Regions from separate parts of the Streptomyces lasalocidi genome, predicted to be linked through region 2. Evidence: riboswitches for the same ligand, from Rfam matches in the RefSeq annotation. Region 2 holds a riboswitch; each other region holds the start of a gene.
The links. A riboswitch is a leader RNA that binds a small molecule or an ion and turns the genes downstream of it on or off. The one in region 2 is predicted to bind cobalamin.

Region 1 (9,840 bases), 3.3 Mb from region 2:
CCTCCTGGCCCTCCCGTCCGCGCTCGGCGTCATCCGCGACCGGCGGATCGACCGGCAGATCCGGGAGGCCCAGGAGGCCCGGGAGGAACGGGGCAGCCGTACGGCCCGCGAGGATCAGAAGTCCTCGTCGAGGTCCACCGTGCCCTCCACCGCGACCTGGTACGCGGAGGGACGGCGCTCGAAGAAGTTGGTGAGTTCCTGAACCCCCTGCAACTCCATGAAGGAGAAGGGGTTCTCGGAGCCGTACACCGGCGCGAAGCCCAGACGCGTCAGCCGCTGGTCGGCGACGCACTCCAGGTACTGCCGCATGGAGTCGGTGTTCATGCCCGGGAGGCCGTCACCGCACAGGTCGCGCGCGAACTGCAGCTCGGCCTCGACGGCCTCCCGCAGCATGTCGGTGACCTCCTGGCGCAGTGCCTCGTCGAAGAGGTCCGGCTCCTCCTTGCGGACGGTGTCGACCACGTCGAACGCGAACGACATGTGCATGGTCTCGTCGCGGAACACCCAGTTGGTGCCCGTGGCGAGGCCGTGCAGCAGGCCCCGGCTGCGGAACCAGTAGACGTACGCGAAGGCGCCGTAGAAGAACAGGCCCTCGATGCAGGCGGCGAAGCAGATCAGGTTCAGCAGGAAGCGCCGGCGGTCCGCCCTGCTCTCCAGGCGGTCCATGTTCTCCACCGAGTCCATCCAGCGGAAGCAGAACGCGGCCTTCTCCCGGATGGACGGGATGTTCTCCACCGCCGCGAACGCCGCCGCCCGGTCCTCCGGGTCGGGCAGGTAGGTGTCCAGCAGGGTCAGGTAGAACTGGACGTGCACGGCCTCCTCGAAGAGCTGGCGGGACAAGTACAGCCGCGCCTCGGGGGAGTTGATGTGCTTGTACAGCGTCAGCACCAGGTTGTTCGCCACGATCGAGTCGCCGGTGGCGAAGAACGCCACCAGGCGCCCGATGAGGTGCTGCTCGGCCGGGGTGAGCTTCGCGAGATCGGCGACGTCGGAGTGGAGGTCGACCTCCTCCACGGTCCAGGTGTTCTTGATGGCGTCCCGGTAGCGCTCGTAGAAGTCGGGGTAGCGCATCGGGCGCAGGGTCAGCTCGAAGCCGGGGTCGAGCAGGTTCTGGGTACGGCTGGACATCACTGGCAGGCCTCGCAGGACTCGGGGTTCTCAAGGGAGCAGGCGACCGCTTCGGGGTCGGGGGCGACCTGCGCGGGGACGGCGGCGCGGGCCGCGCGGGCGATCCTCGTCGCGGGGCGCGAGCGCAGGTAGTACGTCGTCTTCAGGCCCGACTTCCAGGCGTAGGCGTACATCGAGGAGAGCTTGCCGATGGTCGGCGTCTCCAGGAACAGGTTCAGGGACTGGGCCTGGTCCAGGAACGGCGTGCGGGCCGCGGCCATGTCGATCAGGCCCCGCTGCGGGATCTCCCACGCCGTGCGGTACAGCCGCCGGAGCTCCTCCGGGATCCAGGCGAAGTCCTGCACCGAGCCGCTCGACTCGCGCAGCGCCTCCCGGGTGCGGGCGTCCCACACGCCGAGCGACTTCAGGTCGCGCACCAGGTAGGAGTTGACCTGGAGGAACTCACCGGACAGCGTCTCGCGCTTGAACAGGTTCGACACCTGCGGCTCGATGCACTCGTACACACCGGCGATCGAGGCGATGGTGGCGGTGGGCGCGATGGCGAGCAGGAGGCTGTTGCGCAGGCCCACTTCGGCGATCCGGGCCCGCAGCGCGGCCCAGCGCTCCGGCCAGGTGAGGTCCACCGCGTAGTGGTCGGGGTGCAGCACGCCCCGGGCGGTGCGGGTCTTCTCCCAGGCGGGCAGCGGCCCGTTGCGCTCGGCGAGGTCCGCGGACGCCTCGTAGGCGACGAGCATGATCCGTTCGGCGATCCGCGTGGACAGCGCCTTCGCCTCGGGCGAGTCGAACGGCAGCCGCAGCTTGAAGAAGACGTCCTGAAGCCCCATCGCGCCCAGGCCCACGGGCCGCCACTTGGCGTTGGAGCGGCCCGCCTGTTCGGTCGGGTAGAAGTTGATGTCGACGACGCGGTCCAGGAAGGTCACGGCGGTGCGGACCGTCTCGTCCAGCCGCTCCCAGTCGATGCCGTCGCCGCCTTCGCCGCCGTCGCCGTCGACGAACGCGCCCAGGTTGACCGAGCCGAGGTTGCACACGGCCGTCTCCCCGTCGTCGGTGACCTCGAGGATCTCCGTGCACAGGTTGGAGGAGTGGACCACGTGGCCGGGCAGCGCCGTCTGGTTGGCGGTGCGGTTGGCGGCGTCCTTGAAGGTCATCCAGCCGTTGCCGGTCTGCGCGAGCGTGCGCATCATCCGGCCGTACAGCTCACGGGCCGGCAGGGTCCTGCGGGCGAGCCCCGCCGCCTCCGCCGCGCGGTACGCCGCGTCGAACTCCTCGCCCCACAGGTCGACCAGCTCGGGCACGTCCGCCGGGGAGAACAGCGACCAGTCGGCGTCGGCGTTCACCCGGCGCATGAACTCGTCCGGCACCCAGTGCGCCAGGTTCAGGTTGTGCGTGCGGCGGGCGTCCTCACCGGTGTTGTCGCGCAGCTCCAGGAACTCCTCGATGTCCGAGTGCCAGGTCTCCAGGTACACCGCGGCCGCGCCCTTGCGCCGCCCGCCCTGGTTCACCGCGGCGACGCTCGCGTCCAGCGTCTTCAGGAACGGCACGATGCCGTTGGAGTGCCCGTTGGTGCCGCGGATCAGCGAACCCCGGGAGCGGATGCGGGAGTAGGACAGGCCGATGCCGCCGGCGTGCTTGGACAGCCGGGCGACCTGCTGGTACCGCTCGTAGATGGAGTCCAGCTCGTCCTGCGGGGAGTCGAGGAGGTAGCAGGACGACATCTGGGGGTGCCGGGTGCCGGAGTTGAACAGCGTGGGGGAGGAGGGCAGGTAGTCGAGGCGGCTCATCAGGCGGTACAGCGCGGCCACTTCGTCGACCGACCGGGCGGTGTCGTCCTCGGCGAGTCCGGCGGCCACCCGCAGCAGGAAGTGCTGGGGCGTCTCGATCACCCGCCGGGTCAGGGGGTGGCGCAGCAGGTAGCGGCTGTGCAGGGTGCGCAGTCCGAAGTAGCCGAAGCGGTCGTCGGCGGCCGGGTCGACCAGCGCGTCGAGCCGCTCGGCGTGCCCGCGCACGAACGCGGCCGTGCGGTCGGCGATCAGGCCCTCGCGGTGCCCGGTGGCGACCGAGCCGGTGAACGAGGTGACGCCCTGGGAGGCGGCCTCGGCGCGGACGGTGAGGGTCAGCAGCCGGGCGGCCAGCCGGGAGTAGTCGGGGTCCTCGGAGATGAGCCCGGCGGCGGCCTCCGTGGCCAGCTCCCGCAGCTCCGCCTCGTCCGCGCGGGCGGAGCGGCCGCGCAGCGCGGCGGCGGCGACCCGGCCGGGGTCGGCGTCGGGGAGGTCGGCGGTCAGCTCGGTCAGGGTGCGCAGCAGCGCGGCACCGGGACCGTCGTCCTCCGGCTGCGTCTGTGCTGGGGCCGGATCGGCTGGCGCGATGGTCACGTGGGGCTCTCCCTCGCTCGGCTGGGGCCTCACGGAGGGCAGGGGGCAGCGCACGCGCGCACACGGCGTCGCGTCCACCGGCCCATTCCACGAGGCCCGGACGTCGGCGCCCGGGCCGGGTCGGCCTGGGCGCGCTGTCGGCAGGTCCTCGGACTGACGCCCGTGCGGGTGCGCACGGGTACACCGTTGCGGGACAGTTCCGGATTCGCACCGGATTCCCCTGCGGCGACAGCGAGCACGAGCATACATCTTGTGCCCGCTCGGCACGCCACCCCCAGATGTTGTGTCGCGCGCGGGTCCGGGGCGCCCCTCAGGTCTTGTGGCGGAGCGTCAGCCCGTAGGTGAGCAGCGTGAGGTCGTCCAGGTGCGGGACGGGGTTCCAGTCGCGGTCGGGGGTGCGCTCGAAGCCGAGCCGCTCGTAGAGGCGGTGGGCGCTGTGCATGGAGCGCTGGCTGGACAGCACCAGCCGGACGCAGCCCGGGGTGGCGTGGGCGCGGTCCACGCAGGCCCGCACGAGCGCCTCGCCGACACCCCGGCCGCGGGCCTCGCGCACCACCGCGAGCGCCCGTATCTCCGCCTCGCCGGGACGCGCGATGTCGGCGGCCGGCCCGGGCCCCGCCACGAAGGCGACCCCGCCGAGCAGCCGGTCACCCCCGACCGCCACCAGAACCTCGGCGGCGGCGGCCCGGCGGGCGACGTCCTTCAGCACCGGCAGGTACTCGTCGTCCTCGCCGAAGTCGAGGAGGCCGTCGTCGAGGTAGGCGCGGGCGGTCAACTCACCGAGGGCGGCGTACTCCTCGGACCGGGCGACCCGGATCACGGTGTCCATGCGGCGAGTGTGCCGGACGGGCGGGGCGCGGGGCCCCCGTATTTCTCCGGCGACCCGACGACGGGCGCTGGACGGGGGCGGCGGCCGCGACGGACGGTGACCCGGCGGCTGCGACGGCGGGCCGCCGGACGTCCGGGCCGGTCACTGCGACGGGCCGCCGGGTTCCGGCGGCAACCGTGACGGCGGATGGCCCGTGTGACGCGACGGCGGGCCGCCCCGGCGGACGTCGACGGGCCGCCGGACGTCCGGGCCGGTCACGGCGACGGGCCGCCGGGTTCCGGCGGCAACCGTGACGGCGGATGGCCCGTGTGACGCGACGGCGGGCCGCCCCGGCGGACGTCGACGGGCCGCCGGACGTCCGGGCCGGTCACGGCGACGGGCCGCCGGGTTCCGGCGGTGGCCGTGACGGCGGGTGGCCCCGGCGGTGTGACGCGACGGCGGGCCGCCCCGGCGGACGGCGGCGGGCCGCCGGACGTCCGGGCCGGTCACTGCGACGGGCCGCCGGACGTCCGGGCCGGACACGGCGACGGGCCGCCGGACATCCGGGCCGGACACGACGGCGGGCCGCCGGATCGCTCCGGCGGCCCGCCGTCATGCGGGGCCCCTGCCAAGGGGCCCGTCGGCTCAGTGCGCCGACCCCGCGGTGGCCGGGGGGAGTTCGGTCTGCACGCCCGGGTCGCCCGCGTCCGCCGTGTAGTCGGCGGGGCTGGTCTCGTCGATGCCCTCGGGGGCCTTGACGGCCTTCAGGACGAACGTCAGGACCACCGCGACCACCAGGTTCAGCACGAACGCCGTGAGACCGATGTAGCCGATCTCCCCGATGCCCGGGATCTCCTTCGAGGAGCCGCCGAAGTGCTTCTGGGTCGGGGAGGCCACGCCGTAGGCCGCGACCGTGCCGTAGACCATGCCGACCGCCCAGCCCGCGAGCAGCGCCCAGCGGTGGAACCAGCGCGTGAACAGGCCGCCGACCAGCGCCGGGAAGGTCTGCAGGATCCAGATGCCGCCCAGCAGCTGGAAGTTGATCGCGACGGTCTTGTCCATGGTGAGGACGAAGACCAGCGCGCCCACCTTCACCAGCAGGGACACAATCTTGGAGACCCGGGTCTCCTCCTTCGGCGTCGCGTCCGGCTTGATGAAGTCCTTGTAGATGTTGCGGGTGAACAGGTTCGCCGCCGCGATCGACATGATGGCCGCCGGCACCAGCGCGCCGATGCCGATCGCCGCGAAGGCCACGCCCGCGAACCAGTCCGGGAACATGTTCTCGAACAGCTGCGGGATCGCCAGCTGGCCGTTGGTGACCTTCACCCCGGCCGCGATCGCCATGAAGCCCAGCAGCGCCAGCAGACCGAGCATCAGGGAGTACAGCGGCAGGATCGTGGTGTTGCGGCGGATCACCTCACGGCTCTTGGACGACAGCGTCGCGGTGATCGAGTGCGGGTACATGAACAGCGCCAGTGCGGAGCCCAGCGCCAGGGTGGCGTAGGTCCACTGGCCGGCCTCCGCCGGGACGAGCGCCCCGCGCGGCTTGCCGGTGGCCGGGTTGGTCTGGCTGAACGCGTCGCCCGCCTTGGCGAAGACGTCGTCGAAGCCGCCCAGCTTGATCGGGATGTAGATGATGGCCACCGCGATGACGATGTAGATCAGCGCGTCCTTCACGAACGCGATCAGCGCGGGCGCCCGCAGGCCGGACGAGTAGGTGTACGCCGCCAGCACGCCGAAGGCGATCAGCAGCGGCAGGTCCTTGACGAACCAGTTGGTGTTCTCGCCGCCGCCCACGCCCATCACGTCCAGCACCGCCTGGATGCCGACGAGCTGGAGCGCGATGTACGGCATGGTGGCGAGGATGCCGGTCACGGCCACCGCCAGGGACAGGCCCTTGGACCCGAACCGGCCGCGCACGAAGTCCGAGGTGGTTACGTAGCCGTGCCGGTGCGAGACCGACCACAGGCGCGGCAGGAACGTGAAGATCAGCGGGTACACCAGGATCGTGTAGGGCACCGCGAAGAACCCGGCCGCGCCGGCCGCGTAGATGGCCGCCGGGACGGCGACGAAGGTGTACGCCGTGTAGAGGTCGCCGCCCAGCAGGAACCAGGTGATCCAGGTGCCGAACGACCGTCCGCCCAGGCCCCATTCGTCGAGGCTGTGCTCGTTGTCGGCCCGGCGCCAGCGGGCGGCCAGGAAGCCCAGGACCGTGACGGCCAGGAAGAAGAAGATGAAGACGCCGAGCGCGACGCCGTTGACGCCGTCGTTCACCGCGCCGCACCGCCCTTCGTGGTCGAGCGGGCGCGCTGGTCACGGCGCCACAGCTGGTGGGCGATCATCGTGAGCGCGGTGGAGATCAGCACCCACAGCATCTGGTACCAGTAGAAGAAGGGGATCCCGATGAACGTGGGGTCCACTTTCGCGTACGAGCCCACCCACAGCATCGCCACGAAGGGCGCGAGCAGGCAGAGGGCGATGACGACGCGCAACGGCGTCACCACCGGCCCCGCTGGGGCTTGGGGTGTGTCTGACATGTGGTGCTCCGTCCCCTCACGATCACCTGTGATCACGTGTAACGCGCAGGCAATGTAGGTGACGGATAAAGCCAAGCGGAAGACCTCGTCCGCATATCGATCACGCCGACGAGGGATCAATGCCCCGGAGGGTCCCGGATCAGTCCCGGATCAGTCCTGCGGACGCTTCAGCCGCGCGACGAACTTGTAGCGGTCCCCGCGGTACACCGACCGCACCCACTCCACCGGGTCCCCGTGCCGGTCCAGCGAGTGCCGGGACAGCATCAGCATCGGCAGGCCCACGTCGGTGCCGAGCAGACCGGCCTCGCGCGGGGTGGCCAGCGAGGTCTCGATGGTCTCCTCGGCCTCGGCGAGGTGGACGTCGTAGACCTCGGCGAGCGCGGTGTAGAGGGAGGTGTACTTGGCGAGGCTGCGGCGCAGCGCGGGGAAGCGCTTGGCGGACAGATGGGTGGTCTCGATGGCCATCGGCTCGGCGTTGGCCATGCGCAGGCGCTCGATGCGCAGCACCCGGCCGCCGGCCGTGATGTCCAGCAGGCCGGCCAGCCGGTCGTCGGCGGTGATGTACCCGATGTCCAGCAGCTGGGAGGTGGGCTCCAGGCCCTGGGCCCGCATGTCCTCGGTGTACGAGGTGAGTTGCAGCGCCTGGGAGACCTTGGGCTTGGCGACGAAGGTGCCCTTGCCCTGGATGCGTTCCAGGCGGCCCTCGACGACCAGTTCCTGCAGCGCCTGGCGGACGGTGGTGCGCGAGGTGTCGAACTCGGCCGCGAGCGTCCGCTCGGGCGGGACCGGCGTGCCGGGCGCCTGGGTCTGCGTCATGTCGAGCAGGTGCTTCTTCAGGCGGTAGTACTTGGGCACGCGCGCGGTACGGACGGTCGCCCCACCCTCGTTCTCCGCACTGCTGACGTCGGTGCTCATGCTCCGCCTTCCCGGCTCCGGGGCCCTCGCGCGGTCTCCCGCGCGTGCCGTGATCACCTCTGTATACCGTCGGCTTCCGGTTTTGGTCTAGTCCATCGCCTCCAAGTGGTCTACCCGAAGTGTCTCGCATCCACCCCCTGTTATTGAGGGGTTCTTACTTAAAGGTTCCTGCATATGTAGGTCCCATAACGGCTGGTAGGAGGCTACTCGCACACCCTTGACAGGCCTATTGGTCTGAGCCAAGCTCCGCGGTACTGGTCTACACCATTGGTCCAGTCCCGGCCCCATGGGCGGTACGCGTTGACGCTCAACCGCGGGGAGGCAGGGGGGTTGTGTGGCATCCCTGAGGAGGGTTGGCGTGAAGCGCAAGCTGATAGCCGCGATCGGTATCGCGGGCATGATGGTCTCCATCGCGGCGTGCGGGGACAGCGACGACAAGGGCAACGGATCGGGCGGCTCCGAGGCCAAGGAGCTGACCGTCTGGCTCACCGTCGACGCGCAGAACAACTGGCCGGATCTGGTCAAGGCGGCCGACGACGCGGTGGTCAAGAAGCACCCCGGCGTCAAGATCAAGCACGAGTACTACGGCTGGCCCGACAAGAACACCAAGCTCGACGCCGTCCTCGCGACCGACAAGGCGCCGGACGTGGTCGAGATGGGCAACACCGAGATGCTCGGCTACATGGTCAAGGGTGCCTTCGCGCCGCTCGACGCCGCCAAGTTCGACAACTCCTCCGCGTGGCTGGACGGCCTGAAGGCGTCCGTGACCTACGAGGACAAGACCTACGGCGTGCCGTACTACGCGGGCGGCCGGGTCGGCAACTACCGCAAGGACGTCTTCGCCGCGGCCGGCGTCAAGAGCGCCCCGAAGACCTACGCGGAGCTCACCGCCGCCCTGGACAAGGTGCAGAAGAAGCAGGGCAACTCCTTCAACGCCTGGTACCAGCCCACCCGTGACTGGTACGCGGCCATGTCCTTCGTCTACGACGCCGGCGGCTCCATCGCGAAGGAGGAGGGCGGCCGGTGGAAGGCCAACCTCTCCTCGCCCGAGTCGGTCAAGGGCCTCACCGCGTACAAGGACGTCGTCGACAAGTACATGCACGGCGACAAGACCAAGGACGAGTCCGACCGGTACATCGTCTACGGCCAGGGCAAGTCCGGCATGATCTTCGGTGCGGCCTGGGAGGGCGCGACCGCCGCCGACCCGAAGAACGACAAGACCGGCAAGCTCAAGGACAACCTCGAGAACTTCGTGATGCCCGGCCCGTCCGGCAAGAACATCCCGGTGTTCCTGGGCGGTTCGGACCTGGCCGTCCCGGTCAAGTCCGGCGCCAAGGACCTGGCCGCCGAGTGGATCAACGCGTTCACCGGTCCGGCCGGCCAGAAGGGCCTGATGGCCAAGGGCAACCTGCCGAACAACAAGACCGACCTCGCGACCCTGAAGAACGACCCCGCGACGGCGGTCCCGGCCACCGCGGCCGAGTCCAACTGGTTCGTCCCGATGGCCCCCGGCTGGGGCCAGGTCGAGAAGGCCCAGGTCCTGCAGACGATGCTGCAGTCCATCGGCACCGGCAAGAAGTCGGTCGAGGCCGCCGCGAAGGAAGCGGACGCCGCGATCGACAAGGTCATCAACACCAAGTGACCCGACCGCAGGGCCCCGCGACCCCGGGAGGAGTCCGGGCGCGGGGCCCTGCGTCCCGTGCGCTCTCGCCGTACGGGACCGAAGCCTTCGTACGACCTGAGGTACCGCTGAGGAGCGCGCGATGAGTGCCGCAGACACGACCACCCCTGCCAAGGTGCCGCCGCCACGGCAGGCGCCGCCCCCGGCCGCCCCGGACACACCCCGCAGACCCCGCGCGAAGGGCGCCGCCGGCACGCCCTGGCTGCTGCTCGCGCCCTGTCTGCTGGTCCTCGCCGTGGTGATGGGCTACCCGCTGGTGCGCCTGGTCACCCTGTCCTTCCAGAAGTTCGGCCAGTCGCAGCTGTGGGGCTTCCAGCCGGCCGAGTCGACCGGGTTCGGCAACTTCACCAAGGTGCTCTCGGACGGCGAGTTCTGGCAGGTCGTGCTGCGCACGATCGT
Region 2 (9,840 bases):
CAGGTCGCCGCGGTGGGCGAGGGCGAGGACGGGCAGGTGGCGGCGGGCCAGGAAGCCCATGAGGTTCAGGGCGTGCTCCCGGGTGGTGCCCAGGCCGTGCACGGCGATCACCCAGGTGCGGCGGGAGCCGGGCAGGAACCAGGCGGGGAGCGGGCCGAGTTCGCCGGGCACGTCGACGTCGGCGTGGTCCAGGCCGAGGGCGCCGCGCGGGTCGCCGACGTAGAGGTTCGGGGTGAGCCAGACCGCGTCGCCGGGGCTGAGGGTGCCGTGGGTGACGCGTTCGAGCCGGCGCACGACCGTGTCGGCGGACTGGGCCGCCCGGTCGAGGACGGGCCCGACGACCGCGTGGGAGCCGTCGCCGGCCAGGCCGTAGGTGCCCGGGCGCCGACTGGCCAGGTGGCGGGTGAGGACGATCTGGCCCGCGGCGGTGCCGTGCACGGTGAGCCGGGGCTCGGTCGGCAGCGGGCGGCCCGGGGGCGCCTTCAGCGCGGCGTCGCTGGCGAGGCGGCCGGCGGCGACGCTCGCGGCACCGGCGGCGAGGGCTGCGGTGACGGCGACGGCCGTCGCTTTGACAGGGCGCACGGGTCCAGTGTCCAGGTCCCGTGCGCGTACGGCCAGCGGTGGGCCACGACGAGTCACCGGGGGTGGGGCGGGTGCGTCCGGCTGGGGCGGGGTGCGGTCGCGTGGGCGGGTGCGGGTGCGTGGGGGGTGTTCGCGCAGTTCCCCGCGCCCCTTGGAGGTCGGGACACCGGGCTCGGCCGTGCCTCCGCGCCCCTTCGCGGCACGCGACGGTCAGCCCCGTTGGCCGTAACCGCGGAGCTTCTCCGTGACCTCGGTCAGTTGGTCGTGGGTCAGGAGGGTGGGGGTCAGGTGGGGGACCGAGGACGCCGTGAGCCAGAGGCGGCACATCCACTCCAGCTGGGCGGTGCGGTCGTAGGCCTGGTCGAGGCCGGTGCCGTGGGTGAGGGTGCCGTGGTTGCGCAGGAGGCAGCCGGTGCGGCCGTCGAGGGCGCGCAGGGCGTTCGCGGCCAGTTCGGCGCTGCCGTACGTGGCGTAGGGGGCGACCCGGACGGGGCCGCCGAGCGCGGCCGCCATGTAGTGGACCAGCGGCAGCTCCTCCACGAGCGTGGAGACGGCGGTGGCGTGCACGGCGTGGGTGTGGACGACCGCCGTGGCGTCCGTCGCTTCGTATACGGCGAGGTGCAGCGGCAGTTCGCTGGTCGGGACGAGGGTGCCGAGCACCTGGCGGCCGCCCAGGTCGACGCCGGTCACGTCGTCCGGGGTGAGCCGGTCGTAGGGGACGCCCGAGGGGGTGACCAGCACGATGCCGCCGGTGCCGCCCGTGCCGCCGACGCGCACCGAGACGTTGCCGGAGGTGCCGACGACCAGTCCGTCGGCGACGGTGCGGCGCGCCGTGGCGACCAGCGCCTCCCAGGCGGCGGAGACCTCGCCGCCCTGGTCGCCGCGGTCGGTCCGGTCGCCCCGCTGTTCGCTCATGCCGCGATCCTCCCAGGTGGCCGCGCGGTCCGGCGGTCCGCCCGTGGCCCGCCCGTGGTCCGCCTGTGACGGGAATCTCCTCACCGGTCCCCCGGGGCCCGCCGCGCCCGCTCCCCCAAGCCCGGCGCGGGCGGTGCGGACCGACAACCGGCCAGACGGACACCACGACGCCCTCCCCAGTTCATCTTCCGTTCACCCACGTTGCCTACGGTCAACCGACCGATGACTTCGAACGATTGCCTGGGTAAATGGAAAGCTTCTCGCTGATCCTCGCGATTGTGGTGGTAACCGCACTCGCGTTCGATTTCACGAACGGTTTCCACGACACCGCCAACGCGATGGCCACGACCATCTCGACCGGCGCGCTCAAGCCCAAGGTCGCGGTGGCCATGTCCGCCGTGCTCAACCTGGTGGGCGCATTCCTCTCGGTGGAGGTCGCCAACACGATCTCCAAAGGTCTCGTCGACGAGACCGGCATCCGTCCCGAGGTCATCTTCGCCGCCCTCGTCGGCGCGATCCTCTGGAACCTCCTGACCTGGCTGGTGGGCCTGCCCTCCAGCTCCTCCCACGCCCTGATGGGCGGCCTGGTCGGCGCCACCATCGCCTCGGCCGGCTTCGGCGCGGTCCACGGCGACGTGCTCGTCACCAAGGTGCTGATCCCCGCGGTCGCCGCCCCGATCGTGGCCGGTGTGGCCGCGGCCTTCGCGACCCGCCTGTCCTACCGGGTCGGCCGCAGCGCCGACGGCAAGGCGGCCCAGAAGGGCTACCGCGCGGGCCAGATCGCCTCCGCCGGCCTGGTCTCCCTCGCCCACGGCACCAACGACGCCCAGAAGACGATGGGCATCATCACCCTCGCGCTGGTCGCCGGCGGCGCCGTCGCCCCCGACTCCGACCCTCCCACCTGGGTCATCCTGTCCGCCGGCCTGGCCATCGCGCTCGGCACCTACATCGGCGGCTGGCGCATCATCCGCACCATGGGCAAGGGCCTGACCGACCTGGCGCCGCAGCAGGGCTTCGCCGCCCAGACCAGCGCCGCCACCGCCATCCTGGCCTCCTCCCACCTGGGCTTCTCGCTGTCCACCACGCACGTCGTCTCCGGCTCGGTGATGGGCGCGGGCCTCGGCCGCAAGGGCGGCGTCGTGCGCTGGTCCACCGCGACCCGGATGTTCATCGCCTGGGGCCTGACGCTGCCGGCCGCCGCGCTGGTCGGCGCGCTCGCCGAGTCGGTCACCGACCTCGGCGACTGGGGCACGGCCGTCGTGGCCGTCTTCCTGATCGCCTCCAGCGCGGCCATCTGGAAGATCTCCCGCCGCCAGGTCGTCGACCACACCAACGTCAACGACGCCGAGGAGCCGGCCGGCGTGGTCACCGCCGCGATGGCGGCCGTCACCCCGCCCCCGGCGGGCCTCCCGGCCACCGACGAGCCGTCGGCGGTCATCCCCTCCCCGGCCGTGGCCTCCCCGGCCGTGCCCTCCCCGGTCGTGGCCGCCCCCGTCGGGGCCACGGCGACCGCCGCCCTCGCCGCGGAACCGGCCGCCCCGCCGGCCGCCGTCTGAGCCCGCCCCGGCCTGAAGGAAGAGAAGCAGCATGAAGATCGACTGGGCAGCCCTGGGCTCCGTCTTCGGCGTCAGCCTCGTGGTCACCGTGGGCCTCGTCGCCCTGTTCACCCTCGGCGTGGCGGGCCTGTCCGCCCGTGAGCGGGCCCAGGCCCGGGGCGGCTCGGCCGCCCTCGCGGTCACCGGCGCGTACGCCTGCTTCGCGGCGTGCGCGGCGGCGGTGGCGTACGGCATCAGCCTGATCGTCGCCTGAGTCCGGCCGCATCGTCGTAGCAGGACCACGCAACGCGGGGTGCCCCTCGGGCACCCCGCGTCGCTGTGACCCCGCAGGCCCCTTCCGTGTGGGCCTCCACACACTCCTCCGCCCCAGGTCAACGGCAAGTTGACGGTCGTTCGGGGGGCGTGGTGGACTGCCGGGGCCATGTACGGCGGCAAGGAGAGGAAGCCGGTGCGAGTCCGGCGCGGTCCCGCCACTGTCACCGGGGTGCGAACCCCGGGAGCCAGGAACTCTCACCGCCGGTCTCGTCGAACCAGGGCGTGGACACCCTGAGTGAGGACATACCGCCATGCTCGGCTGCCATGTGAGGACCACCACCCGGCCCGCCCCCGCGCGCACGGCCGGCTGAGCCGATGGGTGCCGATCGCTCGTACGCGTACGGCGCCGCCGCCGGCCTCCTCGGTGACCTGCTCCTCGGTGACCCGCGCCGCGGGCACCCGGTCGCCGCGTTCGGACGCGCGGCCGCGGCCGTGGAGCGGGTCCTGTGGCGCGACCACCGCGGCTGGGGCGCCCTGCACACCGCCGTGTGCGCCGGGGGCGCCGTCGCCCTCGGGGCCGTCGCCGAACGGGCCGTGCGCCGCTCCCCCGCCGCCTCCGTCGCCCTGACCGCCGCCGCGACCTGGGCGGTCGTCGGGGGCACCTCGCTCGCCCGCGAGGCCGACACCATTGGGCGGGCCCTGCGGGACGGGGACGTCGACGCGGCCCGCGCGCGGCTGCCGCACCTGTGCGGCCGCGACCCGCAGGCGCTGGACGCCGACGGGATCGCCCGGGCCGTCGTGGAGTCCGTCGCCGAGAACACCTCCGACGCCGTGGTCGGCGCCCTGGTGTGGGGTGCCGTCGGCGGGGTGCCGGGGCTGCTCGGCTTCCGCGCGGTGAACACCCTGGACGCGATGGTCGGCCACCGGTCGCCGCGCTTCCTGCGCTACGGCTGGGCCTCCGCCCGCCTCGACGACGTCGCCGGCTGGCCGGGAGCCCGGCTGACCGCCGTGCTCGCCACGCTCGCGGGGCCCGACCCGCGCGGGGCGGTCCGCGCCTGGCGCGCCGACGCCGGCCGCCACCCCAGCCCCAACGCCGGTCCCGTGGAGGCCTCGTTCGCGGGCGCGCTCGGCGTGCGCCTGGGCGGGACGCTCTCCTACGGCGGCCGGGTCGAGCACCGGCCCGTGCTCAACGGGGCCGCCGGGCGCCCCGTCGCCGTCACCGACATCGACCGGGCCGTACGGCTGTCCCGGCGCGTCGGCCTGCTCGCGCTCGGCGTCACGGCCGGGGCCCGCCTGCTGTGGAAGGGACGTGGGAAGTGAACGGGGGACTCCTGGTCGCCGGTACGACCTCCGACGCCGGCAAGAGCGTCGTCACCGCCGGGATCTGCCGGTGGCTGGTGCGCCGCGGCGTGAAGGTGGCGCCGTTCAAGGCGCAGAACATGTCGCTGAACTCGTTCGTGACGCGCGAGGGCGCCGAGATCGGGCGGGCGCAGGCGATGCAGGCGCAGGCGTGCCGGATCGAGCCGACCGCGCAGATGAACCCGGTGCTGCTCAAGCCCGGGGGCGAACAGAGCAGCCAGGTCGTGCTGTTGGGCAAGCCGGTGGGCGAACTGAGCGCACGCGGCTACCACGGCGGACGCCAGCAGCGGCTGCTGGGCACCGTGCTGGACTGCCTGGCCGAGTTGCGGGGCACGTATGACGCGGTGATCTGTGAGGGGGCGGGCAGCCCGGCCGAGATCAACCTGCGGCGCACCGACATCGTCAACATGGGGATCGCGCGGGGCGCGCGGCTGCCGGTGCTGGTGGTCGGCGACATCGACCGCGGGGGCGTCTTCGCCTCCTTCTTCGGCACCGTGGCCCTGCTCGCGCCCGAGGACCAGGAGCTGGTCGCCGGGTTCCTGGTGAACAAGTTCCGCGGCGACGTGTCGCTGCTGGAGCCGGGGCTGGACATGCTCCACGGCCTCACCGGGCGGCGCACCTACGGTGTGCTGCCGTTCCGGCACGGGCTCGGCATCGACGAGGAGGACGGACTGAGGGTGTCGCTGCGCGGCACCGTGCGCGAGTCCACGGTCAGTCCGCCCGTCGGGGAGGACGTGCTGCGGGTCGCCGTGTGCGCGATCCCGCTGATGTCCAACTTCACCGACGTGGACGCCCTCGCCGCCGAACCGGGCGTCGTGGTGCGGTTCGTGGACCGGCCCGAGGAACTGGCCGACGCCGACCTGGTGATCGTCCCGGGCACCCGCGGCACCGTGCGGGCGCTGGCCTGGCTGCGCGAACGCGGCCTGGCCGACGCCCTGGTGCGCCGGGCCGCCGAAGGGCGCCCGGTCCTCGGCATCTGCGGCGGCTTCCAGATCCTCGGCGAACACATCGAGGACGAGGTCGAGTCACGGGCCGGCGCGGTCGACGGGCTCGGCGTGCTGCCCGTGCGGGTGCGGTTCGCCCGCGAGAAGACCCTCACCCGGCCGGCCGGACAGGCCCTCGGCGAGCCGGTCGAGGGGTACGAGATCCACCACGGCGTCGCCGACGTGCTGGGCGGAAAGCCCTTCCTGGACGGCTGCCGCGTCGGCCACACCTGGGGCACGCACTGGCACGGCTCGCTGGAGTCGGACGGCTTCCGGCGGGCGTTCCTGCGCGAGGTGGCCGCCGCCGCGGGCCGCCGCTTCGTGCCGGCCCCCGACACCTCGTTCGCCGCGCTGCGCGAGGAGCAGCTCGACCGGCTCGGCGACCTGATCGAACAGCACGCGGACACGGACGCGCTGTGGCGGCTCATCGAGTCGGGCGCGCCGCAAGGACTGCCTTTCATTCCACCGGGAGCGCCCGCATGAGCACAGTGTTGTTGTTGTCGACCGCCGACACCGATCTGCTGGCGGCCCGGGCCTCCGGCGCCGACTACCGCATCGGCAACCCCACCCGCGTCGACGTCGCCGGGGAACTGCCGGACCTGCTGCGCGGCGCGGACCTCGCCGTGGTGCGGCTGCTCGGCGGCAAGCGCGCCTGGGAGGACGGGCTGGCCGCGCTGAAGGCGTCCGGCGTCCCGACGGTGCTGCTGGGCGGCGAGGCCGTGCCGGACGCGGAGCTGATGGCCGAGTCCAGCGTGCCCGCCGGCGTGGTCGCCGAGGCGCTGAAATACCTGGTCGAGGGCGGCCCCGCGAACCTGCTGGAGCTGTCCCGGTTCCTCTCCGACACCGTGCTGCTGACCGGCGAGGGCTTCGCCGAGCCGCACCGGATGCCGGAGTACGGCGTGCACGACGGGTACGAGCTGCGCGACGGACGCCCCACCGTGGGCGTGCTGTTCTACCGGGCGCACGAACTCAGCGGCAACACCGCCTTCGTGGACACCCTGTGCGGGGCGATCGAGGCCCACGGGGCCAACGCCCTGCCGGTGTACTGCGGTTCGCTGCGCGGGGCCGACGCCGGGCTGTACGAGCTGCTGGGCCGGGCCGACGCGCTGGTCGCCACCGTCCTCGCGGCCGGCGGCACGCACGCCTCGCAGGCGTCCGCGGGCGGCGACGAGGAGTCGTGGGACGTCGGCGCGCTCGCGGAGCTGAACGTCCCCGTGCTGCAGGGCCTGTGCCTCACCTCGTCGCGGAGCGCCTGGGAGGAGTCCGACGCGGCGCTCGCGCCCATGGACGCCGCGATGCAGGTCGCGATCCCCGAGTTCGACGGCCGGCTCATCACCGTGCCGTTCTCCTTCAAGGAGCAGGGTCCGGACGAGGTCCCGGTGTACGTGGCCGACCCCGAGCGGGCGTCCCGCGTCGCCGGGATCGCCGTGCGCCACGCGCGCCTGCGGCACAAGCCGAACGCCGAGAAGAAGATCGCGCTGGTCTTCACCGCCTACCCCACCAAGCACTCCCGGGTCGGCAACGCGGTCGGCCTGGACACGCCCGCCTCCGCGGTGCGGGTCCTCGACGCGCTGCGCGACGCGGGCTACTCGCTCACCGAGTACCCCGACGGCGGCGACGAGTTGATCCACCGGCTGATCGAGGCCGGCGGCCACGACGTGGAGTGGCTGACCGAGGACCAGCTCGCCTCCGCGCCCGCCCGGGTGCCGCTCGCCGACTACCGGGAGTGGTTCGGCAGGCTCGACCCGGAGCTGCGGGACGCGATGACCGAGGCGTGGGGCGAGCCGCCGGGCTCCCTGTACGTCGACGGCGACGACATCGTGCTGGCCTCCCTGCAGTTCGGGAACGTCGTCGTGATGATCCAGCCGCCGCGCGGCTTCGGCGAGAACCCCATCGCCATCTACCACGACCCCGACATGCCGCCCTCGCACCACTACCTGGCCGCCTACCGCTGGCTGGACAACAGCTTCGGCGCCGACGCGATCGTGCACATGGGCAAGCACGGCACGATGGAGTGGCTGCCCGGCAAGGGCCTCGGTCTGGGCGCCGGGTGCGCGCCGGACGCCGTGCTCGGCGACCTGCCGCTGGTCTACCCGTTCATCGTGAACGACCCCGGTGAGGGCACCCAGGCCAAGCGGCGCGGGCACGCCACGGTCGTCGACCACCTGGTCCCGCCCATGGCCCGCGCCGACACCTACGGCGACCTCGCCAAGCTGGAGCAACTCCTCGACGAGTACGCCCTGGTGAGCGACCTCGACCCGACCAAGGCGCCGGCCGTACGGGCGCAGATCTGGACGCTGGTCAAGGCGGCCGAGCTGCACCACGACCTGCACGTCGACGAACAGCCGGACGACGAGACGTTCGACGAGTTCGTCATGCACATCGACGGCTACCTGTGCGAGATCAAGGACGTCCAGATCCGCGACGGCCTGCACATCCTCGGCGGCGGCCCGGTCGGCGAGCCCCGGGTGAACCTGGTGCTGGCCGTGCTGCGCGCCTCCCAGGTGTGGGGCGGGCAGGCGAACGCGCTGCCGGGTCTGCGGGCCTCGCTGGCCGCCCACTTCGGGCTGGACGAGAAGGAGCTGCTGGCCGAGCCGGGCGCCCCGGTGAAGGTGCCGGTGGAGCTGACCGACCTGGTGGAGGGACCGGCCCGCACCGCGTCCGACGCGGTCGACCTGCTGGAGCAGCTGTGCCGGCGGCTCGCGGAGGGCATGGAGGAGCGCGGCTGGGACGTCTCCCCCGTCCGGGGCCTCGTCCGCGACGTCCTCGGCACCGAACTCCCCGACGCCGTCGCCGTGCTGGAGTTCGCGTGCACCGAGGTCGTGCCGCGCCTCGCCCGTACGACCGACGAGATCGGGCACATCCTGCGGGCCCTGGACGGCGGTTACGTGCCCGCGGGCCCGTCCGGTTCGCCCACGCGCGGCCTGGTCAACGTGCTGCCGACGGGCCGCAACTTCTACTCCGTCGACCCCAAGGCCATCCCCTCGCGCCTGAGTTGGGAGGTCGGGCAGTCCCTGGCGGACTCCCTGGTCGCCCGGTACCTCCAGGACACCGGGGAGTACCCGAAGTCCGTCGGGCTCACCGTCTGGGGCACCTCCGCGATGCGCACCCAGGGCGACGACATCGCCGAGATCCTGGCGCTGCTGGGCTGCCGCCCGGTGTGGGACGACGCCTCGCGCCGGGTGACCGGCTTCGAGGTGGTGCCCCTCGCCGAGCTGGGCCGGCCGCGCATCGACGTGACGGTCCGCATCTCCGGCTTCTTCCGGGACGCGTTCCCGCACGTCGTCGGGCTGATCGACGACGCGGTGCGGGCCGTCGCCGAGCTGGACGAGCCCGCCGACCGCAACTTCGTGAAGGCGCACGCCGACGAGGACACCGCCGCGCACGGCGACCGGCGCCGGGCCACGGCCCGCGTCTTCGGCTCCAAGCCGGGCGCGTACGGCGCCGGCCTGCTGCCGCTGATCGACGCCCGCAACTGGCGCTCCGACGCCGACCTCGCCGAGGTGTACGCGGTGTGGGGCGGCTACGCCTACGGGCGGGGGCTCGACGGGCGGGCGGCGCGCGGGGACATGGAGACCGCGTTCAAGCGGATCGCGGTGGCGGCGAAGAACGTCGACACCCGCGAGCACGACCTGGTCGACGCGGACGACTACTTCCAGTACCACGGCGGCATGGTCGCCATGGTCCGGCACCTGACCGGCGCCAACCCCGAGGCGTACGTGGGTGATTCGGCGACGCCCGACCAGGTCAGGACGCGCACGCTGGGCGAGGAGACGCACCGCGTGTTCCGCGCGCGCGTGGTCAACCCGCGCTGGATGGCGGCGATGCGCCGGCACGGCTACAAGGGCGCCTTCGAGATGGCGGCGACCGTGGACTACCTGTTCGGCTACGACGCCACGGCGGGCGTGGTCGACGACTGGATGTACGAGAAGCTCAGCGCCGAGTACGTCTTCGACCCGGAGAACCGGGACTTCATGAAGAAGTCCAACCCGTGGGCGCTGCGCGGGATCACCGAGCGGCTGCTGGAGGCGGCGGACCGGGGCCTGTGGGCCGAGCCGGACGCGGACACGCTGGAGCGGCTGCGGGCCACCTACCTGGAGCTCGAAGGCGACCTGGAGGGCGACGACCAGTGACCACCCCCTTCCCCTTCACCGCCGTCGTCGGTCAGGACGACCTGCGGCTCGCGCTGC
Region 3 (9,840 bases), 2.2 Mb from region 2:
CCGCCCCGGTGTGCGCGCCCGGGCTCCTCGGGCCGTGCCGCCAGCTCGCCCCGCAGCAGGGCGACGTGCAGCGCGGCCAGCTGCGGCGACGGGTCGGCGCCCAGGGTGTCGGCCAGGGCCTCCCGGGCCCGCTGGTACACCAGCAGGGCCTCGTTGTCCCGGCCGGCCGCGGCGAGGGCGCGCACCAGGGCGGCGACGAGGCGTTCGCGCACCGGGTGCGCGGCCACCAGGTCGGTCAGTTCGGGAACCAGTTCCGCGCCGTGGCCGAGGGCGAGCTCGGCGTCGTAGCGCTCCTCCTGGGCGGCCAGGCGCAGCGCGTCCAGCCGCACGGCCGCGGCGTCGCACGCCTCGCTGTCCCGCAGCCCGACGTCCTGGAGGGCCGTGCCCCGCCACAGGTCGAGCGCCTCGCGCAGCAGCCGTACGCGCGCGTGGGCGTCGTCGCCGGGGGAGCGGGCGGCGCCGAGGAGACGTTCGAAGCGGACGGCGTCGACGGCCTCGGGGTCCACCACCAGCCGGTAGCCGTCGGGCCGCCCCTCGACGAGCCCGTCCGGCAGCAGCTTGCGCAACCGGGACACCAGCCGTTGCAGGGCGTTCACCGCGTCGGCGGGCGGCCGCTCGCCCCAGATCCAGTCGACCAGCGCGCCCTTGGCGACCACCTGCCCCGGCCGCAGCGCGAGCGCGACGAGCAGCCCCCGCAGCCGGGCCCCCGGCACCTCGACCGCCCCACCCGCGGACCCGCGCACCACCAACGGCCCGAGCACCCCGATCAACACCCGCAGATTCTGACACGCCGCGGTCCGGCGACCCGAGCGGAAGGAGGTGCCCCGAGACGCACGCACGCCCGCCGCGCCCTGGCTAGCATGGTCGTCACAGCAGGTCAGAGGGGCGTCCGCGAAGCCCGGAGGAGACCGCGTCATGACCGAGCAGACGATCTACCGACATTTGCGGGAACTGCGTTCCCACTTCACGCCGCCGCGGGGCTTCACCCACCCAGAGATCAGCGACGGGACCCTCGTCATGACGATGAGTCCGCATCCGCGTCACCAGCTCACGGCGGTGGACACAAGGGATCAGCTCACCGCGCAGCTGCCCGGCGGGCTGATCGTCGCCGAGGCGACCGACACGGACGACGAGTCGCTCGGCACGCTGCGGATCCCCGACGTCCTGGTGGTCCCCCGGGCGGCGATGGAGACGGACGATCCCCTGGACCCCCGTGAGATCGTCCTGGCCATCGAGATCGTGTCCCCGTCGAACCCTGACAACGACTACCGGGACAAGTCCTCCGACTACCCCGCCATGGGCATCCCCCACTACCTGATCCTCGACCCCCGTGACGGGACGTGGACCTACCAGTGGGGCATCGACACCTGCGGCGGCCGGCCCGCGTACGGCAACCGGCTCCGCAAGCAGCCCTACGGGACCCCCCTCGCGGTCGTCACGGACATCGGGACGTGGAAGCTCGACACCGGGGCGCTGCCGCGCTATTCGCGGAAGGACATGATGCTGCCCCCCGCGCCCGCCCCCGACCCCGATGCCGGCCCCGACACCGGTGCCGGGGGCTGATGCCGGGCCGGCTGGGGTGTTGCTCTCGCCGGGACCGCGTTCGCGGCCGTGACGAGGGTGGCCACCGCGATCACCGCCGCGGCGACGCCGCGGGCGAGACGGGTGGGCGGGTGTTCGTGGCGGGGGGTGGCGCGGTCGAGCACGACTACCTCGCAACGTCGGCGGCTCCGGATGGTCAGGCCGGAGATGACCAATCGGGCGACAGGCGGGGGTGAAGCCCTGTATTAAGCATGGTTAAGTCGTCGTTTAACCTAGGGGCAGTCCAACCCCAACGGCAAGGGCGTCACTGCGAGTTGGGGAGCGGGACATGGCCGAGCGGGACGAACCGGGCGTCATCGGCCGCCGCGTGCAGAAGCTGCGCGTGGACAAGGGCCTCACCCAGCGGCAACTGGCCGAGCCCACCTACACCCCCGCCTACGTCTCCACCCTGGAGGCCGGCCGCGTGCGCCCCTCCGACGACGCGCTGCGGCACATCGCCGGCCGCCTCGGCGTCGACTTCGAGGAACTGGCCACCGGCCGCCCCGCCCACCTCGGCACCGACCTGCGCCTACGCCTCACCGAGGCCCAGCGCGCCCTGGCCACCGGCGCCGCCGAGGACGCCGCCCGCCAGTACGCCGAGCTGCTCGCCGAGGCCGAGCGGCACGGGCTCGTCGAGGAACAGGCCACCGCCCTGCTCGGCCTCGGCGAGTGCGGCATCGACACCGGCGACCTCACCACCGCCCGCGCCCACTTCGAGCGCGCCGAGGCCCGCCTGGCCGACGCCCCCCTGCCCGCCCGCGTCCCCGCCCTGCGCGGCCGCGCCGTCACCCATTACCTCGCCGGTGAACTCCGCTACGCCGTCTACCTGCTGGAGTCCACCCTCGACGAACTCAACCGCGGCGGCCTGCACGACCCCGACGCCCTGCTCCTGCTGTACGCCTCCGCCATCGGCCCGTACATGGACATGGGCGCCCACGCCCGCGCCGCCCAGGCCGCCGAACTCGCCCTCGCCCTCGCCCCGCAGGTCGGCGACCCCGCCCTCGTCGCCCGGATGCACCGCTCCGTCGCCCGCACCCTCCTCGCCGAGGGCCGCATCGCCGAGGCCGACGCCTCCCTGGCCAAGGCGAGCGAGCTCTACCGCCAGCTCCAGCTCCGCACCGAACTCGCCAACTGCCACTGGATGCGCGGCTACGTCTGCGCCCAGAACGGCGACCTCGCCCGCGCCGAGGACGAGTTGCGCCAGGCCCAGAGCATGCTCGACGCCCAGCGCGCCGCCCTCTACAGCAGCCAGGTCGCCGTCGAACTCGCCGACGTGCTGCACCGGCGCGGCACGTCCGACGAGGCCGCCGCCCTGCTGCACCGGGTCCTCGGCGACCTGTCCTCCGAGCGCGGCGCGGTCCACTCCGCCGCCGCGCACCGGCTGCTCGGCATCATCGCGGAGGACGCCCGCGACACCGAGGCCGCCGAGGAGCACTACGTCCGCGCCCTCAGCCTGCTGGAACGGGCCGGTGCCGCCGGCGACCTCGCCGACCTGTGCCGCCTGCTCGGCGACCTGCTGCGCCGCACCGGCCGCACCGAGGCCGCCCTCGACGCCTACCGAACGGGCCTGGGCCACCGCACGGCCCCCGGCACCACCACCCTCGGCCCGGCCCCGGCCCAGCCGCCCCTGTGACACACCGGGGGACACCCCGACCGACACGTACCGGGCGCGGGGCCCGACGTTCGCGCGCGTGACCTGCGGGTCCCCATCGGAGGGTCGTTTCTGCCGCACATCGGACGGGTACCCAGGCGCGTACCGGACGGAGGTGAGGGCCGTGTCCGATCGGGACCGGGTCGCCCAGGTGCTCGCCGAGGAGGTGCGCGGGGCGGACCCGGCCGAGACGCCCGGACGGCTGTGCCACGCCGCGGTGCGGCTGCTGCCGGTGACCGGCGCGAGCGTGTCGCTGTGCGCCGAGGGGATGCCCGTGCCGCTCAGCGCGAGCAGCCCGCGCGTGGAGTACCTCATGGAAGTGCAGGCCACCCTCGGCGACGGGCCCTGCCTCACCGCCGCGGCGACCGGCGCCCCGGTGTTCGCCTGGGACCTCGAGGCCGATCGCGACGCGCTGCGCTGGCCGGTGTTCGCCCAGCATGCGGCCGCCGCCGGGATCCGCGCCGTGTACGCGCTGCCGCTGGGCCACCGCGCCGTGTGCGTCGGCACGCTCGACCTCTACCGCGAGGCCCCCGGCACCCTCGACGTCACCGACCTGGACGCGGCCCGCATCGTGGCCGACGAGATGACCCGGGCGCTGATGGCCCTGACGCGGCCCGCGCAGGGCGGCCGCCGCGACGAGGACACCTGGCTGCACGCCCTGATCGCCCACCACGACGAGGTGTACCAGGCCGTCGGCATGGTGATGGCCCAGCTCGGCGTCGCCGCCGACGAGGCCCTGGCCCGCCTGCGCGCCCGCGCCTTCGCCCAGGACCGCACGGTCATGGACATGGCCCACGAGGTGGTGGGCCTGCGCCAGGGCTTCGACGCGGGCTAGACCTCCGGACGCGCTCGCGTCAGACCTGGGCCCGGCCCTGCTTGCGGACGTCCGCCAGGCGCAGCGCGCCGACCTGGACGGCGGCCTGGGTGGCCTCGTTCGCCACGTCGCCCAGGCCGCCGTTGGTCAGGGCGAAGGAGTCCTCGCCGACGCGCACGGCGGCCACGTCCAGCGTGAGCACGGTCGGCTCGCCGGTCGGCGGCTGCGCCCGGAGGACCACCCGCAGGCCCTGGCGCGCGTCCCCGACCTCCGGCAGCGGCGCGTCGAAGACCTGCACGTCCTGGGTGACGTCCTGACCGGCCCGGGCCGAGAACCGGGCGCAGTCCCGCGGCATCGTCGCCAGCCAGGCCAGCGCGCGGTCCGCGTCCTGCGGGGTGCGGCCGCCGATCTGGTAGCGCAGCTGGGCGCCGGTGTCGGCGTCGTCCAGGCCGACGGCCGCGCGGGGCGGGCCGCCGAGGAGCTCGTCGGTGTAGAGCACGTCCAGCAGGCGCTGGCACGGGCCGGCCGCGGTCGACTTCAGCATGCCGTCCCGCCAGGTGGCCGCGCCGCGCGTCGCGGACCAGGGCGCGCCCAGGTCGGACTCGGTGATGAGCGCGGCCTGCGCCTGCGCCTCGGTGAGCGCCGCGCCGTCGCCCGACGTGCGCGCCTTGGGCGAGGCCACGGCCGAGGGGGAGGCGATGGTCGGCAGGGACCGGGGCGCGGTCGGCGGATGCTCCAGCCCGAGGCTCGCGCAGCCGGTGGCGCCGAGCAGTCCCACGGCGAGCAGGAGGACACGGGCGGGAGCGACGGTCATCGGGTGCCTCCTGGGCGGGCGGGCCGTGGGGGTGCGGGGACCTCCGGTCGGGATGTCCCGGGGATACCTCCCTCACGGCACCACCAGCCGCACCACCCGACCAGCGCGTGGGCCCGTACGGGTGACCCAGGTTGCTGCGGGCGGGTGCCCGGCCGGGGCCTGCCGGCCGGCTCAGGGGGCAGGGCACGCCTGCCGGCCGGCTCAGGGGGCAGGGCTCGAGTCGGCTGCGTTCGGCGCTCGGCCACCGCCGGGTCGGCCGCGTCCGCCGGGTCAGCCGCCCCGGCGCTCAGCCGTCCGCCGCGCAGTGCCCCAGCAGGCCCGCGACCTCCGCGTCCACCACCCGGTAGCGCACCACGCGGCCCTCCTTCTCGCCGGCCACCACGCCCGCCGCCCGCAGCAGGCGCAGCGCCTGGGACACGGCCGGGTCGTTCATGCCGGTGGCGACGGCGAGGTCGGACACGGCCAGCGGGCCGGTCCGGTGCAGGGCGAGCAGCAGCGCCAGCCGTTTGGGGTCGGCGAGCAGGGCGAAGCGGTCGGCCCAGGCGCGGACACGACCGGCGTCACCGATCGCGGCGATGGCGTCGCACACCCGGTGACCGTCGATGGTGCGGCGGTCGGCACGGTCGGCCGGTACGAGATGCATGGGGGCATCCTCGCAGGCGCCCGTATGTGATCTTGCATACCTGCGTAGCTGTGCAGCTATGCAGGGGAGGGTGCGGCCCCCTACGGTGGGCGGGCCGTGGTGCTCGGGAAGCCGGTGGAACACCGGCGCGGCCCTCGCCACTGTGATCGGGGAGTCCCCGTTCCGTCCGGCACCCGCCGGGCCACTGGTCGTACGACCGGGAAGGCAGGAACGGCGGACGCACCAGCCCCGTAAGCCAGGAGACCGGCCACGGCAGCTCACGAAGTGATCCACGAGGTGCTGGAGCGTGAATTCATGACCGATGCCGTCTCCTTCCGCTGGCGACGCGAGGACACCGTACGGACCGCAGGGCTGATGGCGGTGATCGCCGCCCTGCACGTGGTGGCGTTCGGCATCCTGTTCCTGCTGGTCGTGCCGGCCCACTACGAGGTCGGCGACAAGGCGTTCGGGATCGGCCTGGGCATCACCGCGTACACGCTCGGCATGCGGCACGCCTTCGACGCCGACCACATCGCCGCGATCGACAACACCACGCGCAAGCTGATGGCGGACGGCAAGCGGCCGGTGTCCGTGGGCTTCTGGTTCGCGCTCGGCCACTCCAGCGTGGTGGTGCTGATGGCCGGTCTGGTCGCGGGCGGCGCCGCCCTCGCGGGCGTCCTGATGAACGACGACTCGCGCACCCACCAGGTCCTCGGCGTCGTCGGCACGACCGTCTCGGGGACGTTCCTCTACCTGATCGCCGCGCTCAACCTGGTGGCCCTGCTGGGCATCCTGAAGGTGTTCCGGGCGATGCGGGCCGGCGAGTACGACGAGCGCGCGCTCGAACAGCACCTGGACTCCCGGGGGTTCATGAACCGCATCCTCGGCCGCCTCACCAAGTCCATCAGCCGCCCCGGCCAGATGTTCCCGCTCGGCTTCGTCTTCGGCCTGGGCTTCGACACGGCCACCGAGATCACCCTGATGGTGATGGCCGGCTCGGGCGCGGCGGCGGGGCTGCCCTGGTACGCGGTGCTGTGCCTGCCGCTGCTGTTCGCGGCCGGGATGAGCCTGTTCGACACGCTCGACGGCACGTTCATGAACTTCGCCTACCAGTGGGCGTTCTCCAACCCGGTGCGCAAGGTGTTCTACAACCTCACCATCACCGGGCTGTCCATCGCCGTCGCCTTCGTCATCGGCACCATCGAACTGGTGGGCGTCCTGCACGAGAAGCTCGACCTGACCGACGCGGTCACCACCTGGATCGCCGACATCGACCTCGACCACGTCGGCTACCTCATCGTGGGCCTGTTCCTGGTCGTGTGGGCGGCGGCGGTGGCGTACTGGAAGCTCGCCAAGGTCGAACAGCGCTGGACGCCGCGCCCGGCGGACACGGCCTGAGCGCCGGGCCGCGAGTGCTGGGCCGCGAGTGCCGCTACGGGCCCTCCACCGTCGCCAGGTACAGCTTCACGTAGCGGTCCACGTCGACGTCCAGGGCCACGTCCACCAGGGCCGGGGTGCGCGACTCGCCGTGGATCTCGGACTCGCCGGGGCGGGGGCGGCGGTCCACGACCGTCTGGCCGCGGGTCGGGCCGGGGGCCAGGGAGACCTCCACCGGGAGCAGCCCGGTGGTGATGCCCTGCGGGTCCGCCACCGCGCAGACCGCGCCCGCGTCGCCCAGGCCGCCCGCGTCGTCCTCCGCGGCGGGGGAGGCCGGACGGTGCGCGAGGAGGTCGCCGGCCAGCCGGGCGCCGGGTTCCGCACTCGCGCGCAGCCGCCGTACGTCCGCGCCGGGCACCACGACCCGGGTGAACACGTCCAGGCCGTACATCGTGATCGGCACCCCGGCCGTGAGCAGCACCGCGGCCGCCTCCGGGTCGTGCCAGACGTTGAACTCGGCGACGGGCGTGGCGTTCCCGGTGGTCACCGCACCGCCCATGAAGACGATCCGCCCGATGTTGCGGACCACCTCGGGGTGGGTGCGCAGCAGCAGCGCGATGTTCGTCAGCGGGGCCGTGGGGACCAGGGTGACCGGGCGGGGGCTGGACAGGATCGCGTGGCGCAGCAGCGTCACCGCGTCCGTGTCGGCCGCCCGGCGGGTCGGCGCGGGCAGGCCCAGGTCGCCCATGCCGTCGCTGCCGTGCACGTGCCGGGCCACCCGCACCGGTTCGATCAGCGGCCGCTCGGCGCCGCGCGCGACCGGGACCTGCGGGGCGCCGGCCTGCTCCAGCACGGTCAGCGTGTTGCGGACGACGCCGTCGACGTCGGTGTTCCCGGCGACACAGGTCACCGCCCGCAGGTCCAGCCCCGGGTGCCGGACGGCGAACAGCAGCGCGAGGGCGTCGTCGACCCCCGTGTCGCAGTCGATGACCACCGGAATGGGCTCCGCACCGTCCATGGCGCCACGCTCCTTCAGCTCACCTCCGAGCGTAGGCGCCGGGGGCGGCCCCCACCGGCCGAGCCCGCGGCCCGGCCGAGTGGTTCGTGCCTCCCCGACGGCTCACGCGTCCCCGTCCCACAGGGCGGTCCCCCGCGCCGCCGCGCGGTGCACCGCTCGGGTGAGCAGTGCGGCGGTCGGCAGCGGGCCCGGGCGCCGGCCGTCGCGCAGGCGCAGGGACGCCTGGTCCGCCTCGGCCTCGCGGGCGCCGATCACCGCCTGGTACGGGACCAGCCGGGCCGCCCGGACGCGGGCGCCCAGGGTGCCCTGGTCCGCCGGGCTCAGCTCCGCCCGCAGGCCGGCCGCCCCGGCCCGCCGGACCAGCTCGCGGGCCGCGTCCTCCTGCGCCCGTGACACCGGCAGCACGACCAGCTGGACGGGCGCCAGCCACACCGGGAACGCCCCGCCGTGCCGCTCGATCAGGTGCGCCACCGCGCGCTCCACGCTGCCGAGGACACTGCGGTGCACCATCACCGGCCGGTGCCTCGCGCCGTCGGCGCCCACGTAGTGCAGGTCGAAGCGCTCCGGCTGGTGGAAGTCGACCTGCACGGTCGACAGGGTGCTCTCCCGGCCGGCCGGGTCCTCGATCTGCACGTCGATCTTCGGGCCGTAGAACGCGGCCTCCCCCTCGGCCTCGTCGAAGGCCACACCCGCCCGCTCCAGCACCTCCCGCAGGAGCGCGGTCGCCCGGCGCCACAGGGCCGGGTCGGCGACGTACTTGCCGCCCGCACCCGGCAGCGACAGCCGGTACCGCGCGGCGCGGATGCCGAGGTCGGCGTAGGCGCGGCCGATCAGCTCCAGGGCGGCGCGGGCCTCCTCGACGGCCTGGTCGAGGGTGCAGAAGACGTGCGCGTCGTTGAGCTGGATCGCCCGCACCCGGGTCAGCCCGCCCAGCACGCCGGACCGCTCCGCCCGGTACATGCCGCCCAGCTCGGCGATGCGCAGCGGGAGTTCGCGGTGGCTGCGGGACCGGGAGCGGTAGATCAGCGCGTGGTGGGGGCAGAGGCTGGGCCGCAGGACGATCTCCTCCGGGCCGCCGCTCGCGCTGCTGTCCGAGCCGTCGTCCGGGCCCCCGCCGCCGGGCCGCATCGGCGGGAACATGTCGTCACGGTAGTGGTCCCAGTGCCCGGAGGTCTCGTACAGCTCGCGCTTGCCGAGCACCGGCGAGTACACGTGCCGGTAGCCCGCCTCCCGCTCGACGGCGCGGACGTACTCCTCCAGCTCGTGCCGGACGACCGCCCCGGCGGGCAGCCAGTACGGCAGGCCCGCGCCCATCAGCGGGTCGGTGTCGAACAGCTCCAGCTCACGGCCGAGGCGGCGGTGGTCGTGCATGGGGTGCTCCTCCTGCTGGGGAAGGGGCGAGTCCCCGGCACGGCGAAGCCCCGGGGCACTCGCCCCGGGGCTTCGGACGTCGAATCCGCGCGTCAGCGCGCCGCCGGGACCTTCTCCGGCGTCGTCGTGGAGGACGAGTGCGCTCGCTGCATGCGGCCACCGTAACGCGGGGGGCGGGGAGGGACCACCGGTTAACCGGCGGGCCGCCGCGCCCGGGGGGTTCACCTTCCCGGCGAGCTGGACACCCTTTCCCCGTGACCGATCTCTCCACGAGGAACCCCGACTGGTGGCGCCAGTCCGTCGTCTACCAGGTGTACCCGCGCAGCTTCGCCGACGCCGACGGGGACGGCCTGGGCGACCTGCGGGGCGTCACCGAACGCCTGGCCCACCTCGCCGCGCTCGGCGTGGACGCGCTGTGGCTCAGCCCCTTCTACCCCTCCGAGCTCGCCGACGGCGGCTACGACGTCATCGACCACCGGGACGTCGACCCGCGCCTGGGCGGCCTCGACGACTTCGACGCGCTCACCGCCGAGGCGCACCGGCTCGGGCTCAAGGTCGTCGTCGACCTGGTCCCCAACCACACCTCGCACCG

Region 1: another riboswitch for cobalamin. It lies ahead of E4U91_RS23095 (ribonucleoside-diphosphate reductase subunit alpha); the one in region 2 lies ahead of E4U91_RS08195 (cobalamin biosynthesis protein).
Region 3: another riboswitch for cobalamin. It lies ahead of nicT (Nickel transporter NicT); the one in region 2 lies ahead of E4U91_RS08195 (cobalamin biosynthesis protein).

The regions. Positions count from the first base shown of each region.
Region 1 covers NZ_SZNQ01000001.1:5,095,154-5,104,993, forward strand. Annotated here, with positions in the region: gene E4U91_RS23085 (hypothetical protein) at 1-202, shown strand, start outside; gene E4U91_RS23090 (ribonucleotide-diphosphate reductase subunit beta) at 115-1,128, opposite strand; gene E4U91_RS23095 (ribonucleoside-diphosphate reductase subunit alpha) at 1,128-3,500, opposite strand; cobalamin riboswitch at 3,623-3,745, opposite strand; gene E4U91_RS23100 (GNAT family N-acetyltransferase) at 3,811-4,329, opposite strand; gene mctP (monocarboxylate uptake permease MctP) at 4,954-6,582, opposite strand; gene E4U91_RS23115 (DUF3311 domain-containing protein) at 6,579-6,845, opposite strand; gene E4U91_RS23120 (GntR family transcriptional regulator) at 6,996-7,760, opposite strand; gene E4U91_RS23125 (extracellular solute-binding protein) at 8,119-9,402, shown strand; gene E4U91_RS23130 (carbohydrate ABC transporter permease) at 9,524-9,840, shown strand, end outside.
Region 2 covers NZ_SZNQ01000001.1:1,825,684-1,835,523, forward strand. Annotated here, with positions in the region: gene E4U91_RS08175 (alpha/beta hydrolase) at 1-582, opposite strand, end outside; gene E4U91_RS08180 (class II aldolase/adducin family protein) at 793-1,497, opposite strand; gene E4U91_RS08185 (inorganic phosphate transporter) at 1,746-3,053, shown strand; gene E4U91_RS08190 (hypothetical protein) at 3,085-3,306, shown strand; cobalamin riboswitch at 3,443-3,582, shown strand; gene E4U91_RS08195 (cobalamin biosynthesis protein) at 3,684-4,628, shown strand; gene E4U91_RS08200 (cobyric acid synthase) at 4,625-6,133, shown strand; gene cobN (cobaltochelatase subunit CobN) at 6,130-9,783, shown strand; gene E4U91_RS08210 (putative cobaltochelatase) at 9,780-9,840, shown strand, end outside.
Region 3 covers NZ_SZNQ01000001.1:4,070,328-4,080,167, forward strand. Annotated here, with positions in the region: gene E4U91_RS18235 (AfsR/SARP family transcriptional regulator) at 1-773, opposite strand, end outside; gene E4U91_RS18240 (Uma2 family endonuclease) at 916-1,563, shown strand; gene E4U91_RS18250 (helix-turn-helix domain-containing protein) at 1,871-3,214, shown strand; gene E4U91_RS18255 (GAF and ANTAR domain-containing protein) at 3,357-4,067, shown strand; gene E4U91_RS18260 (hypothetical protein) at 4,087-4,860, opposite strand; gene E4U91_RS18265 (ArsR/SmtB family transcription factor) at 5,147-5,503, opposite strand; cobalamin riboswitch at 5,584-5,769, shown strand; gene nicT (Nickel transporter NicT) at 5,798-6,880, shown strand; gene E4U91_RS18275 (nucleoside hydrolase) at 6,915-7,877, opposite strand; gene thrS (threonine--tRNA ligase) at 7,980-9,344, opposite strand; gene E4U91_RS18285 (glycoside hydrolase family 13 protein) at 9,503-9,840, shown strand, end outside.